Regions from separate parts of the Xanthobacter sp. AM11 genome, predicted to be linked through region 1. Evidence: predicted binding sites of a transcription regulator. Region 1 holds the regulator's gene; each other region holds the start of a gene.

What was found. Region 1 encodes PhoB, which activates phosphate uptake and scavenging genes when phosphate is short. Its sites were predicted from a motif close to TGTCATNNANCTGTCAT; they were not measured.
Region 2: ACI7BZ_RS10015 (YdcH family protein) is a predicted target of PhoB. The motif match lies at 2,340-2,356, and genes of this name have one in related genera.
Region 3: ACI7BZ_RS20255 (RNA degradosome polyphosphate kinase) is a predicted target of PhoB. The motif match lies at 2,053-2,069, and genes of this name have one in related genera.
Region 4: ACI7BZ_RS20340 (NAD-glutamate dehydrogenase) is a predicted target of PhoB. The motif match lies at 1,899-1,915, and genes of this name have one in related genera.

What each region holds. Positions count from the first base shown of each region.
Region 1 is NZ_JBLAOA010000001.1:1,343,966-1,348,358, reverse strand. It holds gene ACI7BZ_RS06330 (polyprenyl synthetase family protein) at 1-704, shown strand, start outside; gene ACI7BZ_RS06325 (flavin monoamine oxidase family protein) at 748-2,148, shown strand; gene phoB (phosphate regulon transcriptional regulator PhoB) at 2,199-2,900, opposite strand; gene phoU (phosphate signaling complex protein PhoU) at 2,939-3,667, opposite strand; gene pstB (phosphate ABC transporter ATP-binding protein PstB) at 3,687-4,393, opposite strand, start outside.
Region 2 is NZ_JBLAOA010000001.1:2,168,252-2,172,644, forward strand. It holds gene ACI7BZ_RS09995 (YqgE/AlgH family protein) at 1-320, opposite strand, end outside; gene ACI7BZ_RS10000 (protein-disulfide reductase DsbD domain-containing protein) at 489-1,316, shown strand; gene ACI7BZ_RS10005 (peroxiredoxin) at 1,413-1,898, shown strand; gene ACI7BZ_RS10010 (YdcH family protein) at 2,005-2,211, opposite strand; gene ACI7BZ_RS10015 (YdcH family protein) at 2,393-2,572, shown strand; gene ACI7BZ_RS10020 (ABC-F family ATP-binding cassette domain-containing protein) at 2,764-4,393, shown strand, end outside.
Region 3 is NZ_JBLAOA010000001.1:4,408,156-4,412,548, reverse strand. It holds gene ACI7BZ_RS20255 (RNA degradosome polyphosphate kinase) at 1-2,005, opposite strand, end outside; gene ACI7BZ_RS20250 (HdaA/DnaA family protein) at 2,117-2,827, opposite strand; gene ACI7BZ_RS20245 (AI-2E family transporter) at 2,831-3,922, opposite strand; gene ACI7BZ_RS20240 (CDP-alcohol phosphatidyltransferase family protein) at 3,993-4,393, opposite strand, start outside.
Region 4 is NZ_JBLAOA010000001.1:4,426,704-4,431,096, forward strand. It holds gene ACI7BZ_RS20330 (ABC transporter ATP-binding protein) at 1-612, opposite strand, end outside; gene ACI7BZ_RS20335 (peroxidase-related enzyme) at 1,169-1,750, opposite strand; gene ACI7BZ_RS20340 (NAD-glutamate dehydrogenase) at 2,000-4,393, shown strand, end outside.

The DNA.
Region 1 (4,393 bases):
CGGCCGCCGCCGCCGTTGAATGCATCCATTGCTATTCGCTGATCCATGACGACCTGCCGGCCATGGACGATGACGACCTGCGCCGCGGCCGGCCCACCGTGCACAAGGCGTTCGACGAGGCCACCGCCATCCTGGCCGGGGACGGGCTATTGACCCTCGCCTTCGATCTCCTGGCCGGCAGCGATGCCCATGCGGACCCGGCGGCGCGCATCGCCCTGGTGCGGGCCCTGGCCCGCGCGGCGGGCATCGGCGGCATGGTGGGCGGGCAGATGCTGGACCTCGCCGCCGAAGGGCGGTTTTCGGGCGGCGCCCCGCTGGCCCTGGGGGAGGCCGCCATCCGCGACCTGCAGGCCATGAAGACCGGCGCCCTGCTCAGCGTTTCGGTGGAGGCCGGCGCCATCCTCGGCGGCGCGGACGCGCAGGCGCGGGCCGCGCTTTTCGCCTATGGCCGGGCGCTGGGTGCCGCTTTCCAGATCGCCGACGACATCCTCGACGTGGAGGGCACCGCCGAGGAGGTGGGCAAGAAGGTGGGGAAGGACGCCGCGGCGGGCAAGGCGACCCTGGTGTCCCGCCTGGGCCTCGACGCCGCGCGGGCCCTCCTGGCGAGCCTGGTGGACGATGCCGCCGCCGCCCTCACCCCCTTCGGCACGCGCGGCGCCCTGCTGGCGCAGGCGGCCCGGTTCGTGGCGGACCGGCGAAGCTGAACGGCGGCCGGCGGCGCAGGCCCGGTGCAGCACGGGCGGATTCATGGCCCGGACGATTGAGCCGGAGCCGATCCCGCACTACCGTTCCCCCGTGACCGACCCGCGCCATACCCCCCTCACCCGCCGCCGCCTGCTCGCGCGCGGCGCGGCCCTCGCCACCCTGCCCTTCGGCGCCGCCGCTGCGCTGGGGCAGCAGAGCGAGGCCGACGTCATCATCATCGGCGCCGGAACGGCGGGCATCTCCGCGGCGCGGCGGGTGGCGGAGGCCGGGCGCAGCTATGCCCTGCTTGAAGCCTCCGCCCATGTGGGCGGGCGCACGGTCACCGACACCGCGGTGTTTGGCGTTCCATTCGACATGGGCGCCACGCGCCTTTACCTGCCGGCGGCGCGGCCCATGGCGGCGTTCGGGCGGGCCGATGGGCTCGACATTCATCGGGCGCCCCAGGGCGGCAGGCTCTATCAAAGCGGGCGAGAGGCCAGCGACAGCGACTATGAGGACTTCATCGCCACCGTCCGCCGGGCGGAGCGGGCCATCGGCGCCGCCGGGGATGCGGGACGGGACCTGCCCGCCTCCCGGGTGCTGCCGGATCTTGGACCATGGTCGGCGAGCGCGCGCTTCGTGGTGGGTCCGCTCGCCTGCGCCAAGGGGCTCGGCCAGGTGTCCACTGTGGATGCCTCCCGGGCGGAGGAGCGCGACGGCGAGGAGGTGTGCCGGCAGGGCGTGGGAACGCTGGTGACCCGGCTGGCCCGGCCCCTCACCGTCCGGCTGGAGACGGTGGCCCGCTCGGTGGATCTGGGCGGACGGCTGGTGGCGGTGCAGACCAACCGGGGCACCGTGCTGGGCCGGGTGGTCATCCTCGCCGTGCCGCCGAGCCTGCTGGCGGCCGGCAAGCTGCGCGTGCTCCCCGGCCTGCCCCAGCGCTACCGCACGGCCATCGAGAAGATCACCCTCGGCGCCTATGATCACATCGCCTTCCAGCTGCCGCGCAACCCGCTCGGGCTTTCGCCGGACGAAATGATCTATTTCAAGCTGGAGGGAACCAACGCCTATGCCCTGCGGGCGCGCATCGGCGGCGGCGACCTGCATATGCTCGAAGTGGCAGGCGACACGGCGGCAGGCCTTGCCGAAGCGCCGGCCGAGGCGGCAACCGCCTTCCTCAAGGAAGCGCTGACCCGCGAGTTCGGGGCGGACATGGCGGCCCGGATCGGCCGGGTGCACGCCACTCGCTGGACCCGGGAGCCGTTCGCGCTGGGCGCCTTCTCCTGCGCTTTGCCGGGGTTCGGCAACATGCGCCGGGCGTTCACGGAGGTGGTGAGTGGCCGGCTTCTGTTCGCCGGCGAACATGCCCACGAAACCCTCTGGGGAACAGTGGGCGGCGCCTGGGTGGCCGGAGAGCGGGCGGCGCGGCAGGCGCTGGGCATCCTCGCCGGCCGCTCGGGCTGATCGGCCGCGCCGGAGCCCGCCACCGGGCGACGCCGCCCGGGCGCGCCCGCTCAATGGGCGCGGGCGAACATCTCGTTGAAGGAATAGCCGGCACCGCGCACGGTGCGGATGGGATCGGACTGGCGGCCGCGATTGATGGCCTTGCGCAGGCGGCCCACATGCACATCCACGGTGCGCTCGTCGATATAGACGTCCTGGCCCCACACGCCGTCCAGCAGCTGTTCCCGGGAGAAGACGCGGCCAGGGCTCTGCATGAGGAATTCCAGGAGGCGGAATTCGGTGGGACCCAGATGCACCTCGCGGCCGGCGCGGTGCACGCGGTGGGTCTCGCGGTCCAGCTCGATGTCGCCGGCCCGCAGCAGGGTGGCCACATGCTCCGGCTTGGCCCGACGCAGCAGGGCCCGCACCCGGGCGAGCAGCTCGGGCACGGAGAAGGGCTTCACCACATAATCGTCCGCGCCGGTGGCGAGACCGCGCACCCGCTCCGTCTCCTCGCCACGGGCGGTGAGCATGATGACCGGCAGGCGCTCGGTCTCCGGGCGTGTGCGCAGGCGCCGGCACAGCTCGATGCCTGAAAGGCCCGGCAGCATCCAGTCGAGGATCACGAGATCCGGCACGCTTTCGCGCAACCGGGTCTCGGCCTCGTCCCCGCGGCCGACGCTTTCGACGCCGTAGCCTTCCGACTCCAGATTGTAACGGAGCAGAAGGGTGAGCGGCTCCTCATCCTCGACGATCAGAATACGCGCCGGCACAGTCCCTCACCCGCTTTCGCCTGCTGTCCGCCAGGGCCTCAGCCCTGAACGGTACGCCCAGGAAATGCCAGGGTGGTCTCGCTGGAGGCATCCGCCTTGGGGCGGCTCTCCGGCAACACCTGACCCGTGACCATGTAATAGACGATCTCCGCAATGTTGGTCGCGTGGTCGCCGATGCGTTCGATGTTCTTGGCACAGAACAGCAGGTGCGTGCACACGGAGATGTTGCGCGGGTCCTCCATCATGTAGGTGAGGAGCTCGCGGAACAGGGACGTGTACATGGTGTCGATGGCGCCGTCGCGCCCCCACACTTCCAGCGCCTTCGCCTCGTTGCGGGCGGCATAGGCGTCCAGCACTTCCTTCATCTGCTCGAGCACCAGCTCGGCGATATGCTCCACGCCGCGCACCAGCTTGTGGGGGTGGTATTCGCCCTCGATGGCGATGACCCGCTTGCCGACATTCTTGGCGAGGTCGCCGATGCGCTCCAAATCGTTGGCCACGCGGATGGCGGCCACGATCTCGCGCAGGTCGTTGGCCACCGGCTGGCGCTTGGCGATGACGAGGATGGCGCGCTCCTCGATGTCGCGCTGCGCCTGGTCCACGGTGGCGTCCAGAAGGACCACCTTCTGGGCAAGGGCGCCGTCGCGGCGGATGAGGGCGGTCACCGAGTCGCTGACCAGGCGCTCGGCCTGGCCGCCCATTTCGACCACCTTGCGGCCGATTTCCTTCAGCTCCACATCGAAGGACGATACGGTATGCTCCGGCATCTCAGGATCCTTCCAGGGCTCAGCCGAAGCGGCCGGTGATGTAATCGCGGGTCTTGATCTCCTTCGGATTGGTGAAGATCACGTCCGAGGGGGCCACTTCGATCAGCTCGCCCAGATAGAAGAAGGCGGTGATGTCGGCGCAGCGTGCTGCCTGCTGCATGTTGTGGGTCACGATGACGATGGTGAATTCCTGCTTCAGCTCGTCGATCAGGTCTTCGATCTTCGAGGTGGAGATGGGATCGAGGGCCGAGGTGGGCTCGTCCAGCAGGATCACTTCCGGCTTCACCGCGATGGTGCGGGCGATGCACAGGCGCTGCTGCTGGCCGCCGGACATGCCGAGGGCGGAGGTGTGCAGGCGGTCCTTGGTCTCGTCCCAGATGGCGGCCTTGCGCAGGCACCATTCCACCCGCTCGTCCATCTGCGCCTTGGAAAGCCGCTCGTGCAGCTTCACGCCGAAGGCGATGTTGTCATAGATGGTCATGGGGAAGGGGGTGGGCTTCTGAAACACCATGCCGATGCGCGTGCGCACGATGGTGGGGTCCAGCTCCTTGCCGACGATGTTCACGCCGTCGAACAGCACCGCGCCTTCCGCGCGCTGGCCCGGGTAGAGGTCGTACATGCGGTTGAACACGCGCAGCAGCGTGGACTTGCCGCAGCCCGACGGGCCGATCATGGCGGTGACCCGCTTCTCCGGAATATCGAAATTGATGTTCCGGAGCGCGTGGT
Region 2 (4,393 bases), 820 kb from region 1:
TCCGCCGAGTGCAGCACGAAGCCGCGCCCGGTCTCCACCGGCCCGCCCCGCAGCACTTTCACCGTTCCGGCGCTCTTGGGCAAAAGGATGCGCTCGGCGGAGGGAATGACATCCAGCTGCACCAGCAGGTCGGTGAAGTCGATGTGACTGGCCGGCTGGTTCACCACGATGCCCATGGCCCCCTCGGCGGAGTGGGCGCACAGATAGATGAGGGTGCGTGCGAACTGCTCGTCGCGCATGGTCGGCATGGCGATGAGCATCTGCCCGTCGAGAAAGTTCAGCTCCCTATCCGGGCCGCCGGGTTTCTGGCTCGCGATCATGTGGGAAAGGGTACTGCGCATCCGGGCTTTTGGGAATGCGCTTGGCGCTGCGGGAGCCGCCGGCGGATGGCGCAATTGCGGGCATTGCCCGCCGGGTCTCACACGCTTGTGCACGCGGAGGGCTTTGCGCTCGCGGCCCGGAGAGGCTACCCGCTGGGCATGATGATGATGCGCCAGCTTCGCGCGGCCGGGCTCTGGGCCTTCGCCGCCTTCACCCTTTCGAGCGCCGCCGCGGCGGCCGGCGAAGCGCCCCGGGCCAGCCTGGCCGGCGCCGAGGTGCAGCTCATCGCCGGTGCGGTGGAGGGGGATCAGGCACAGGCGGGCATCGAGATCCGCCTCGCCCCCGGCTGGAAGACCTACTGGCGCTACCCCGGCGACAGCGGCGTCCCGCCCGCCCTCACCTTCGAAGGCTCGCGCAACGTGCTGGCCGTGGAGATGGCCTGGCCGGCGCCGCGGCGCTTCTCCGACGGCGCCGGCGGCTTTTCCATCGGCTACAAGGGCAACGTGCTGCTTCCGCTCAAGGTGCGGCTGGCGGAGCCCGGCAAGGGCGCGCACCTCGCCATCACCCTCGACTTCGCCGTGTGCGAGGCCCTGTGCATGCCGGCGCGGGCGGACCTCGCCGTGGATCTTCCCGGCGACGGGGCGGGGCAGGCGCGAATCACTGCGGCGGGGGCAGGCGTGCCGGAGCCGCGCCCCCTCGGCGCAGAGGGGCTGGCCGTCACCGCGGTGGCGCTGGATTCCACCACCACGCCCGCCCGGCTGGTCATTGATGTGCGCACAGCCACCGCCAAGGCCGACCTGTTCGCGGAAGGGCCGGATGCGCGCTGGGCCCTGCCGCTGCCGCAGAAGACGGCCTTGCCGGACGGCATGGCCCGCTTCTCGCTGCCGCTGGAGGGCGTGCCGCCGGGCGTGGACCCGCGCGGGGCGCAGCTGGAATTGACCCTGGTGGACGGGGCGCAGGCCGTTGCCACCAGGGTTGCCGTTCCCGCCCCCTGATGCGTGGCGCCGGCCGCCCGCGGCCCGCTTTCCTGTGGCGTGAAACCCCGTATTGTTCGCCCGGGCCGCAGCGGCCCGAAGAATGCGGAGACACAGATGCCCATCTCGGTCGGCGATCGTCTGCCCAACGCCACCTTTCGCGTGTCCACGGAGGATGGACCCGTGCCCAAGACCACGGACGAGGTCTTCAAGGGCAAGAAGGTGGTGCTGTTCGCAGTGCCCGGGGCCTTCACGCCCACCTGCCACAAGAACCATCTGCCCGGCTATGTGCACGAGGCCGGCGCCATCAAGGCGAAGGGCGTGGACACCATCGCCGTGGTGTCGGTGAACGACCCGTTCGTCATGGGCGCGTGGGAGAAGGCGTCCGGCGCGGACGGCAAGATCCTGTTCCTGGCGGACCCCGACGCGTCCTTCGCCGCGGCCCTCGACCTCACCTTCGACGGTTCGGCGGCCGGCCTCGGCGTGCGCTCCAAGCGCTTCTCCATGCTGGTGGAAGACGGCGTGGTGACGGCGCTGAACGTGGAGGACGTGCCCTCCAAGGCGGACGTGTCGAGCGCTGCGAGCATGCTCGCCCAGCTCTGAGCACTCGGCCCGGCAGGCAACCGCCCCTGCGGGGTGCTGTCCCTGGAACGGGCGGCTCCCGCCGGGCGCCGCCCCGATCATCGCCCGGGGGCCGGTGCGCCGGCCCTCAGGCTATGATGTCGGGAAACAGTTCGTCCTCGACCTGGCTGATGCGGTCCTTGAGCTGCAGCTTGCGCTTCTTCAGCCGCTGCACCTGCAGGATGTCGGACCCGGAGACCGCCGTCAGCGCCTCGATGGCGGCGTCCAGATCCCGGTGTTCCTGCTTCAGTCGCTCCAGAAGGACCCTGAGATCCCGTTCCTCGTCGCTCGTCATGCCCACATCCGTCACCGGCACGCGTGCGCCGGGCCGCCCGCCATTACCCGATGGATGTGACTATGGCATGGGCTTGCCGCGCTGCAAGATGGGAGGCGTGCGGAGAGGCCAGAAAGGCGATCGACTCTTTGTCGGCTCCATGACAGACTGACGTCGTGATGCAGACACGGAGTGGCTCAGAATGTCCATCCAGTCGCACCTTTTGGAGTTGAAGCGGCGTCATGCGGCCATCGAGCAGGAGCTCAGCCGCGAACTTGCCCACCCCGCTTCCGATCCTGTTCGCGTTGCCGAGCTGAAGCGCAAGAAGCTGGTTCTCAAGGACCAGATGACGCGGATCCACGGGCCTTCCACGGTACATTGACGTTCTGGTGCGGGCAGGGCCGCGGGCAGGAATGCCCAGGAGAAGGTCCGCATCGCGCCGGTTTCGGTGAACGCTGCTCCGGGCGTCCGCGCCCGGCGGCGCCGCCTGCCCATGTCCGGCAGGCGCGTGGGAAGAGCATGCCGGCCCACTGGCCCTTTGCGTTCCGGCGCGGGGGGCTTTAATCCGGCGGCATGGCTCCTCCCCTCGTTCTCCTCCAGGACATTCACCTGCGCTATGGCGCGACGCCCCTGCTCGACGGTGCGGAACTTTCCGTTTCCGCCGGCGAGCGGGTGTGCCTCGTCGGCCGCAACGGTTCCGGCAAGTCCACGCTGCTGAAGGTGGCGGCGGGCCTTGTGGCGCCGGATTCCGGCACGCGCTTCTTCCAGCCCGGCGCCACCGTGCGCTATCTGCCGCAGGAGCCCGACTTCTCCGGCCATGCCACCACCTTGTCCTATGTGGAGGCGGGGCTGGGGCCGGGGGACGAGGCCTATCGCGCCCAATATCTCTTGGAGGAGCTGGGCCTCACCGGCCAGGAGGACCCTGCCACCCTTTCCGGCGGCGAGGCGCGCAGGGCTGCGCTCGCCCGCGTCATCGCCCCGGAACCGGACGTGCTGCTGCTGGACGAGCCCACCAACCACCTCGACCTGCCGGTGATCGAGTGGCTGGAAAGCGAGCTGAAGGGCCTGCGCTCGGCCATGGTCCTCATCAGCCACGACCGGCGCTTCCTTGAAAACCTCTCGCGCGCCACCATCTGGCTCGACCGCGGCCAGACGCGCCGGCTGGACCAGGGCTTTGCCGCCTTCGAGGCCTGGCGCGACGACGTGCTGGAGCAGGAGGAGACGGAGCGCCACAAGCTCGACCGCAAGATCGTCGCCGAGCTGGACTGGCTGCGCTACGGCGTCACCGCCCGGCGCAAGCGCAACGTGCGCCGCCTCGGCCTGTTGCATTCCATGCGCAAGGACCGGCGCGAGGAACGCCGCGCCGTGGGCAATGTGAAGCTCACGGTGAGCGAGGCGGACGCCTCCGGCAAGCTGGTGATCGAGGCGAAGACCATCACCAAGGCCTATGGCGCGCGCACGGTGGTGAAGGATTTCTCCACCCGCATCCTGCGCGGCGACCGCATCGGCATCGTCGGCCCGAACGGGGCGGGCAAGACCACCCTCATCAAGCTGCTGACCGGCGAGCTGGCCCCCGATTCCGGCACGGTGAAGCTCGGCACCAACCTGGAGATCGCCAGCCTCGACCAGAAGCGCACGGCCCTCGACCCGGCCACCACCCTGAAGGCGGCGCTGACCGGCGGCGGCTCCGACACGGTGATGGTGGGCGGGCAGCCCAAGCATGTGATCGGCTATCTGAAGGACTTCCTCTTCACCCCGGAGCAGGCCAACGCCCCGCTCTGCGTGCTTTCCGGCGGCGAGCGCGGGCGGCTGATGCTGGCGCGGGCGCTGGCCACGGCCTCCAACATGCTGGTGCTGGACGAGCCCACCAACGACCTCGACCTCGAAACCCTGGATCTGCTGCAGGAGATGGTCGCCGACTATCCCGGCACCGTGATCCTGGTGAGCCACGACCGCGACTTCCTCGACCGCACGGTGTCCAGCATCATCATTGCCGAAGGCGACGGTGTGTTCCGTGAATATGCGGGCGGCTATGCCGACATGGTGGCCCAGCGCGGGCGCGGGGTGGATGCAAGGGAGAAGGCACCGCCCGCAGCGAAGGGCAAGGCCGCCCCGGCCGCATCCCGGCTTGCGGTCGCGGCGGCGCCCAAGGAGAAGCGCAAGCTGTCCTTCCAGGACCAGCACGCCCTGAAGACGCTGCCGA
Region 3 (4,393 bases), 3.1 Mb from region 1:
TCAGGTTGGCGACCATGATCTGGTCGAGCACCTGCTCGTGAACCGTAGGGTTGGTGATGGGGCACAGGGTCTCGACGCGACGGTCGAGATTGCGCTGCATGAGGTCGGCCGACGAGATGTAGACCACCGCCTGCGGGCTCGGCAGGCCGTGGCCGGCGCCGAAGCAGTAGATGCGCGAATGCTCCAGGAAGCGCCCGACGATGGACTTCACCCGGATGTTCTCGCTGAGGCCGGGAATGCCGGGCCGCAGGCAGCAGATGCCGCGGATCACGCAATCCACCTGCACGCCGGCGCTGCTCGCCACATACAGCGCGTCGATGATCTCCGGGTCCACCAGCGAGTTGCACTTCAGCCAGATGGCCGCCGGGCGCCCGGCCTGGGCGTGCTCGATCTCGTCCGCGATGTGCTGCAGCAGGCGCGGCTTCAGCGTGGTGGGCGACACCGCCATGGCGTCGAGCTCGCCGGGGGTCGCATAGCCGGTGATGAAGTTGAAGATGCGCGCAACGTCCTGGGCGATCACCGGGTCAGCGGTGAAGAAGCTGAGGTCGGTATAGATGCGGGCGGTAATGGGATGGTAGTTACCCGTGCCCACATGGACATAGGTGGCCAACTGCGCCCCCTCGCGGCGCACCGCCATGGAGAGCTTGCCGTGGGTCTTCAGCTCGATGAAGCCGAACACCACCTGCACGCCGGCGCGTTCCAGGTCGCGGGCCCAGCGGATGTTGGCTTCTTCGTCGAAGCGGGCCTTCAGCTCCACCAGCGCGGTCACCGACTTGCCGGCCTCCGCCGCCTCGGCCAGCGCCTTCACGATGGGGCTGTCGGAGGAGGTTCGGTAGAGGGTCTGCTTGATGGCGACGACGTTGGGGTCTCGTGCGGCCTGGCGAAGGAACTGAACCACCACGTCAAAGGATTCATAAGGGTGGTGAACCAGAATGTCCTTCTCGCGAATTGCCAGAAAGCAGTCTCCGCCGTGGTCCCGGATGCGTTCGGGAAATCGGGCATTGTAGGCCTGAAACTTCAGGTCCGGCCGGTCCACGGAAACCAGCTGCGAGAATTCGTTGAGCGCCAGCACGCCGCCCACGACGAAGATCTCGTCGCCGTTCACGTCGAGTTCGCGGGCGACGAAGGAGCGCAGTTCCTCCGGCATGGCGGCGTCCGCTTCCATGCGGATCACCTCGCCATAGCGGCGCTGCTTGAGGGCGGTCTCGAACAGGCGGACGAGATCTTCCGCCTCTTCCTCGATTTCGAGGTCGCTGTCGCGGATCACCCGGAACACGCCCTGCCCCTTCACGGCATAGCCGGGGAACAGGCGGGAGATGAACAGGCCGATCATCTGCTCCAGGGTGATGAAGCGCATGGCGCCGGAGCCCGTGTCCGGCAGGCGGATGAAGCGCTCCACCTTCGCCGGAATGCGGATCAGCGCATTCATGCCCCGCCCGTCCGACTGGCGCACCAGCTGCAGGGCGAGGGAGAAGCCGAGATTGGGGATGAAGGGGAAGGGGTGCGCCGGGTCGATGGCCAGCGGCGTCAGCACCGGGAACACATAGTTGAGAAAGTGGCGCTCAAGCTGCGCCAGATCCCCGGCCGAGGCTTCCGCGCCGTCCACCAGCACGATGCCGGCAGCCGCGAGGTCGCTGCGCAGCTCAAGCCAGCGGCCCTGCTGGTCGGAGATGAGCTGGGCGGCGCTGGTGAGGATGGTCGAGAGCTGCTCGGAAGGGGTGAGGCCGTCCGGGCTGCGGGTCTGCACGCCCTCGCGCACCTGCTCCTTCAGGCCCGCCACGCGGACCATGAAGAATTCGTCCAGGTTGTTGGCGGAGATCGAGAGGAAGCGCAACTGCTCCAGCAGCGGGTGGTTGCGATTCGCCGCCTCCTCCAGCACACGCCGGTTGAAGTGCAGCCAGGAAATCTCGCGATTGATGAAGCGCTGGGGAGATTGCGCCAGCTCAAGGATTTCCGCGGTTTCCGCCGGTATGCTCATCTCGGCGACAGCTGCAGCCTCGTTCATTCCCATGCTCGGTCCCCCGCAGTTTGGCCGGACCATGGCCGCCTTAGATGACCGCTCTATGACGGCATGTGCGGCCGGGTGGTCGCTCCGGCCCCTGTGGTTCAGAGGGCATCAATCATCCTCGTCGGCGGTGCCGAGCGCCGGTCGCTCGCGCAGCACCTGTGCGGCGAAGGCCCGCGTCACCGGCCGGCGCGCCGCGAGCGCCGCCGCGTCGAGGGCCTCCACCACACGCTGGGCGCCGGCCACCGAGCGCTGCATCCGCAGCAGCAGATACTGCACCGTCGGTTCGTCCACCGCCAGCTGCCGGTCCGCAAACAGCTTCACCAGCACCGCCGCCAGCAGCGCATCGTCGGCGGGCGCGATCTCGAACACCGGCACCGCCCGCAGGCGGGAGGAGAGGTCGGCGGTGGCCAGGGCGAAGCCGGAGGGGGGCGTCCGCGCGGTCATCAGCAGATAGGCGTGCTGCTCGCGGGCGAGGTTGAGCAGGTGGAACAGGGCGGCCTCGCAGAAGGCGCCGGCCTCCATGTCCTCCAGCACCAGCGCGCCGGTGGAAAGGGCATCCGGCACCTTCTCGCGCACCAGGTCGCGGGCCGCCACGGTCTGCGCCCCGGCGTGCTCGGCGAAGATGGCGGCAAGGTGGCTCTTGCCCGCGCCCTCGGGGCCCACCAGGCACACCACCCGCGCCGGCCAGTTCGGGAAGGCGTCGATGAGGGCGAGGGCGGCGCTGTTGCCGGGCGCGGCGAGAAAATCCTCGCGCCGCAGTGCCGGCCGGCCCGGCAGGTCGAGGGGAAGCTGGCGGGGGCGCGGGTCGCGGTCGGCCATGGCTCAGGGGGCGCCCGGCGGCGGCAAGGCGTCGGTCTCCGGCCCCATGTAGAGGGGAGAATGGAGGTATCTTTGGATGGCAAAGCGCACCAGTACCCCGGCCACGGCGGTCAGCGGCACCGCCAGCAGCAGGCCCACGAAGCCGAACAGGTAGCCGAAGGAGAACAAAGCGAACATGAGCCAGACCGGATGCACGCCGATGCTGTCGCCCACCAGCTTGGGCGACAGGACATAGCCCTCCACCGCCTGGCCGACGATGAAAATGGCGAACACGGTGCCGATCATCCCCCAGTCCGGGAAGAACTGGACGATGGCCACGCCCATGGCGAGCACGAAGCCGGTGAGCGAGCCCACATAGGGAATGAAGGTGATGACGCCCGACACGATGCCGATGAGCAGGCCGAAATTGAGCCCCGCCATGGAGAGCGAGACGGCATAGAAGGTGCCCAGCAGCAGGCACACCATGGCCTGTCCGCGAACGAAGCCCGCCACCGCCATGTCCATGGACTTGGCAAGGTCGCGCACCACCGGGCGGTGGGGCAGGGGCACCAGCCGGTCCACGAAGGCCACCATCTCGTCCCAGTCGCACAGGATGTAGAAGACCACCACCGGCGTCACCACCAGCAGCGCGAACAGGGAGATGAGCGCCTGCCCGCCGGACCACACCGAAGACAGAAGGCCGAGGAGATGGGTGACGCCCTGGGTCATCAGATCGGAGATGGAGCGCTGCATGTCCGGCAGGCGGTCGCCGACGATGCCGCTCAGCCATTCGCGGTTCTCTTCCGTCAGCAGCCCCTGCAGCCGCGCCACGTAGGATGGCAGGCGCTGGATGAATTCGAACAGCTGCGACGACAGGATGGGCAGCGCCAGCAGGAAGAACAGCATCACCACCAGCAGCAGCAGCCCCACCACCACCAGAGCGGACAGGGTGCGGGCAATGCCCACGTGCTCCAGCCGGATCACCACGGGGTTGAGGAAATAGGCCAGCACGATGCCTGCCACGAACGGCAGCAGGATGCCGCTGAGCAGCCACAGGCCGACAAGGGCGAGGATCAGGGCCCCGACCCAGAAGCGCAGTTGGACCTGAACCGGCATCGCACCTCCCCGCGACCTGCGCCGGCGTCGTGCGCCACACTCGCCGGTCGCCGGCCAGCCGACGCGCCCATCAGCGTGCCATGTGGCGCGTCCATGCCGCGAGATAGGCAGCGGCGGAAAGGGCCGTCAAGAGCCCAACCGCGACAAGGCCCAGATTGAACAGGCCGGGCAGGACAAGGCCGAAACCCGCCGTGGCGAGCACGAAGGCGGCAAAGGTGATCTGGATCGCCGTGTTCACCTTCGAGACGAGCAGGGGGCTGATGGCGACCTTCCTGTCCATCACCATGGACAGCACCACGGCGCCCACGATCATGACATCGCGGGACACCACGGCGATGGCGACCCAGCGGGGAATGAGGCCCGCCACCGCGAGGGCCACATAGATGGAGACGAGCAGCGCCTTGTCGGCCACCGGGTCCAGATAGGCGCCAAGCTCGGTCTGCATGTGGAAACGCTTGGCGATGAAGCCGT
Region 4 (4,393 bases), 3.1 Mb from region 1:
GGTGCGGCCGGCCGAGACCCGCTTGATGAGGTCCGCCGTGCGGGCGATGTCCTCGCGCCCCATGCCGGAGGTGGGCTCGTCCAGAAGCAGCATCTCCGGCTCCAGCGCCAGGGTGGTGGCGATCTCCAGCGCGCGCTTGCGGCCGTAGGGCAGCTCCACCGCGAGATTGCCCGCATACTGGGTCAGGTCCACGTCGGCGATGAGCTGCATGGCGCGGTCGTTGAGCGCGTCGAGGCTTTTTTCCGACTTCCAGAAATGGAACGAATTGCCCATGGGCCGCTGCAGCGCGATGCGCACGTTCTCCAGCACGGTGAGGTGCGCGAACGTAGCCGAGATCTGGAACGAGCGGACCATGCCCAGGCGGGCCACGTCCGCCGGCGGCGTGCGCGTGATCTCCCGTCCGTTCAGGCGGATGGTTCCGCGCGTCGGCTCCAGGAACTTCGTGATCAGATTGAAGCACGTGGTCTTGCCCGCGCCATTCGGCCCGATGAGGGCGTGAATGGTGTGTCGCCGGATTCGCAGGTCAACGTTCTTGACCGCCGCAAATCCTTTGAATTCCTTGGTAAGACCCGTTGCTTCAACGATGTAGGGCACGTCTGAGACAGTGTCCATGATCGTAAGGCGCCCTCGCTGTTCGGTCCACGGGCGCGCACCGCGCTCCCCGGGCCCTGATCCTCCGGAACGGCACCTTGAGCGGTGCACTTGGACTTTCGGCGCAAGCTAGCACGCAGCGCCGTGGGAGCGTCAATAGACTGCCTCACAGACCAATGTCTATCTCGATCTTAAGGTAATTCTGTGGGGTGCGGTTTGCGTCCGTCAGTCCGCCGGACGGGCGATCAGGCGCAGCCGGCGGGGCGAGGCGGCGCTCGGTTGCAGGGATGCATTCCCTTAGGGAATCTGCGATCTCAAGCTCTTGCGGACGCCCGGGCATGCATGCCGGCCGGCAAAGCCGACCGGAACCAGCGCGCAACCGCCCACCGGCACGTTGGTCCGGGCCGATGCCGAGATGGTGATCTGCCACCCCCGCCCAGGCGCCGTCACATGCAGCGCGAAGGCCCCGGCATCGGCGTGGTCCGGCGCGGCAGCCTGTCTGCCATGGTCGGACCCCGCCTTTATCTATGTGCTGATGAATATACCTGGCGACGGCGGCCGGCCATGGCGCCGGGCATCACTCCGGCAGGGTGCGGGTCTGGGCGTGGTAGGCCTCGTTGGGGCGCATGTCGGTGGCCGCGGCGATTCGGTTCGACATGTTGAAGAAGGCCGTCACCGCCGCCACGTCCCAGATGTCCCGCTCGGAAAGGCCGACGCGGCGCAGGATGTCCCGGTCCGCCTCCTCCACCTCCTGCGGCCGCTCGGTGAGCTTCACCGCAAAGTCCAGCATGGCGCGACGGCGCGGATCGAGCCGGGCGGCACGGTAGTTCATCACCATCTGCTCGCCCAGAACAGGATCGCCGGAGAGCTGGCGCACCGCCGCCCCGTGCGCCGTGAGGCAGTAATAGCAGCGATTCACGCTCGAAACGACCACCGCGATCATCTCCCGCTCCAGCTTGGAAAGGCCGGAGGGCGCGAGCATCAGGTCGTTGTACATGGCCGAGAAGGCCGAGAGCTTGGCGAGATCGAAGGCATAGGCCTGCAGCACATTGGGGACGAAGCCGATCTTCTCCAGGCATTTGTCGAAATAGGCCTGGGTCGGCGCATCGAGATCTGTGGGCGAAAGGCCGAGGGCGATAGCCGGCAGGTCGTCCCGCACGCGCTCCGGCGAGGTTGCGGCCGCGCCGCGGGATTTCGACGGCGTGGCGCCAGCCTCTTTATCAGGCACGCCGGTTTTTTTTGCTGTCCTGCTTTTGCCCTTTTCCGCGCCCACGCCTGCCTTAACTTTCCCAGCCATAGCGTCGCCTCGTCATTTTCGCGTCGTTGCTCTCGATCAGGACTTGTCCCAGCGTCGCCGGTGCAAAGAGCGAACCGCCGGATGAGCCGCGGACCACTGTGAGGAATGGCCATGAACGTCATGGGATTTCAAGCCGGCGATGGTGTCGTCGGGCCATCGCCCGACCTGGCGGAACTCGTCGCGCATCTGACGATGCTCGCGCCCGGGCTGCCCGCAGGCTTCGCCGCGACCTTCGTGTCCGCCGTAGCGCCGGAAGACCTCGCGCCGCTCACGCCCGCCTGCCTCGCCCTGCTGCTCACCCAGGCCTGGGCCCATGTGGCCGCGCGGCCCGCCGGCCAGCCCAGCGTGCGGGTGTTCACCCCAGACCTCGACCATGCGGCCGTCACCGTCATCGAGGCGGTGAACGACGACATGGCCTTCCTGTTCGATTCGGTGGCGGGCGAGCTTGCCGACCGCGGGCTGGAGCTGCGGCTCGCCGCCCATCCCATCCTGCATGTGGAGCGCGACGCCGCCGGCGCCGTCACCGGGCTGGAAGAGCCCACGCGCAAGGGCGAGCGCTCCGAGGACAATCGCGAGAGCCTCATCCACATCCACGTCTCGGCCATCGACGCGGCGGAGCAGGCCCAACTGCGCGCCTGCCTCGAACAGACCCTTGCCGACGTGCGCGCGGCGAACGAGGACTTCCTCGCCATGCGCAAGCAGGTGAAGAGCCTCAGCAAAGGCTACCGGCGCGAGAAGCGCCCCTATGACGACGACGCCACCGAGGAAGCCGCCGACGTGCTGGAGTGGCTCACCGAGGACAATTTCATCTTCCTCGGTCTCCGGCAGTATGAGCTGACCGGCGACGGCGGCCTCGCGCCGGAGGCCAACAGCGGCCTCGGCATCCTGCGCGATCCCTGCGTGCACGAGCTGCGCCTGGGCGACAAGCCGGTGGTGACCACGCCGGAGATCAAGGCCTTCCTTGACGCACCCACGCCGCTCCTGTTCACCAAGGCGAGCCTGCGCTCCCGCGTTCACCGCCGCGACGTGATGGACTATGTGGGCATCAAGACCCACGACGAGCGGGGCCGGCTCACCGGCGAGGTTCGCCTCATCGGCCTGTTCGGCTCCACCGCCTATACCCATTCGGTGCGCGAGATCCCCTATCTGCGGCTGAAGGCGGCCTCGGTCATCAAGGGCGCGGGGCTGGAGCCGGAGAGCCATTCGGCGCGGGCACTGGAGACGGTGCTGGAAACCTATCCGCGCGACGACCTGTTCCAGATCGACGCCGGCACGCTGCTGGCCCACGCCCGCGAGATCCTGTCGCTCTACGACCGCCCGCGCGTGAAGGTGCTGGCCCGGGCGGACCGCTTCGACCGCTTCGTCTCGGTGCTCGCCTTCCTGCCGCGCGAGCGGTTCGACGCACAGGTGCGCGACCAGATCGGCGCCATCCTCGCGCGCACCTATGGCGGCGAATTGGCGACCTTCAGCCAGGCCTTCGTGGCCGGCCTGCCGCTCACCCGCGTGCAATACATGATCGACCGCAGCGAAGGCCGCATCCCGCAGGTGGACCGGCCGACGCTGGAGCAGGAAGTGGCCGCCGCCATCCTCACCTGGAGCGACCGGCTGAGCGCCGCCATCTGCGCCGCGCCCGGCCTGTCGCCGGAGGCGGCGGCGCTGCTGCGGCGGCGCTATGCCGGCGCCTTCGGCCGCAGCTATGTCGCCGCCTTCGACGTGGCCACCGCGCTGGCCGACATGGACCGGCTGGAGCGGCTGTCGCCCGAGCGCCCGGTGGCCCTCGACTTCTACCGCCGCCCGGAGGACGACGAGCGCCGCATCTCCCTGCGCCTGCTCTCCTTCGGCGCCCCGCTGCCGCTCTCCAGCCGCGTGCCCATGCTGGAGAACATGGGCCTGAAGGCGATCAACGAGCGCACCTACCGCATCGAGCCCGCCGGCGCGGATGCCGAGCGCAGCTGGCTGCATGACATGACGCTGGAGCGCGTGAGCGGCGGCGTCATCTCCGTGGAAGGCTCCTCCGGCCGGCTGGAGGACTGCCTGAACGCGGTGCTGCGCGGCACCGCGGAGAACGACGGCTACAACGGGCTGGTGCTGGACGCCGGCCTCAACTGGCGCGAAGCAGCGCTGGTGCGCACCCTGGGCCGCTACCTGCGGCAGGCGGGCATTCCCTTCAGCCAGGACTATATCTGGCAGACGCTGAACGCCCACCCGCAGCTCGCCGCGCACATCGCGGCCCTGTTCCACGCCCGCTTCGATCCCGCCCTCGACCCCGCACCCGAAGCCCGCGCCACCCGCGAGGCGCCGCTGCGCGCCGCCATCGACGAGGATCTGTCGGCGGTGTCGAGCCTCGACGAGGACCGCATCCTGCGCCGCTTCGTCAACCTCGTGGACGCGGCCATCCGCACCACCTTCTACCAGCGCGACGGCGAGGGGCGGCCGCGGGAGGCCATCGCCATCAAGTTCGAGAGCGCCAAGGTGGAGGGCCTGCCCCTGCCCCGGCCGCTGTTC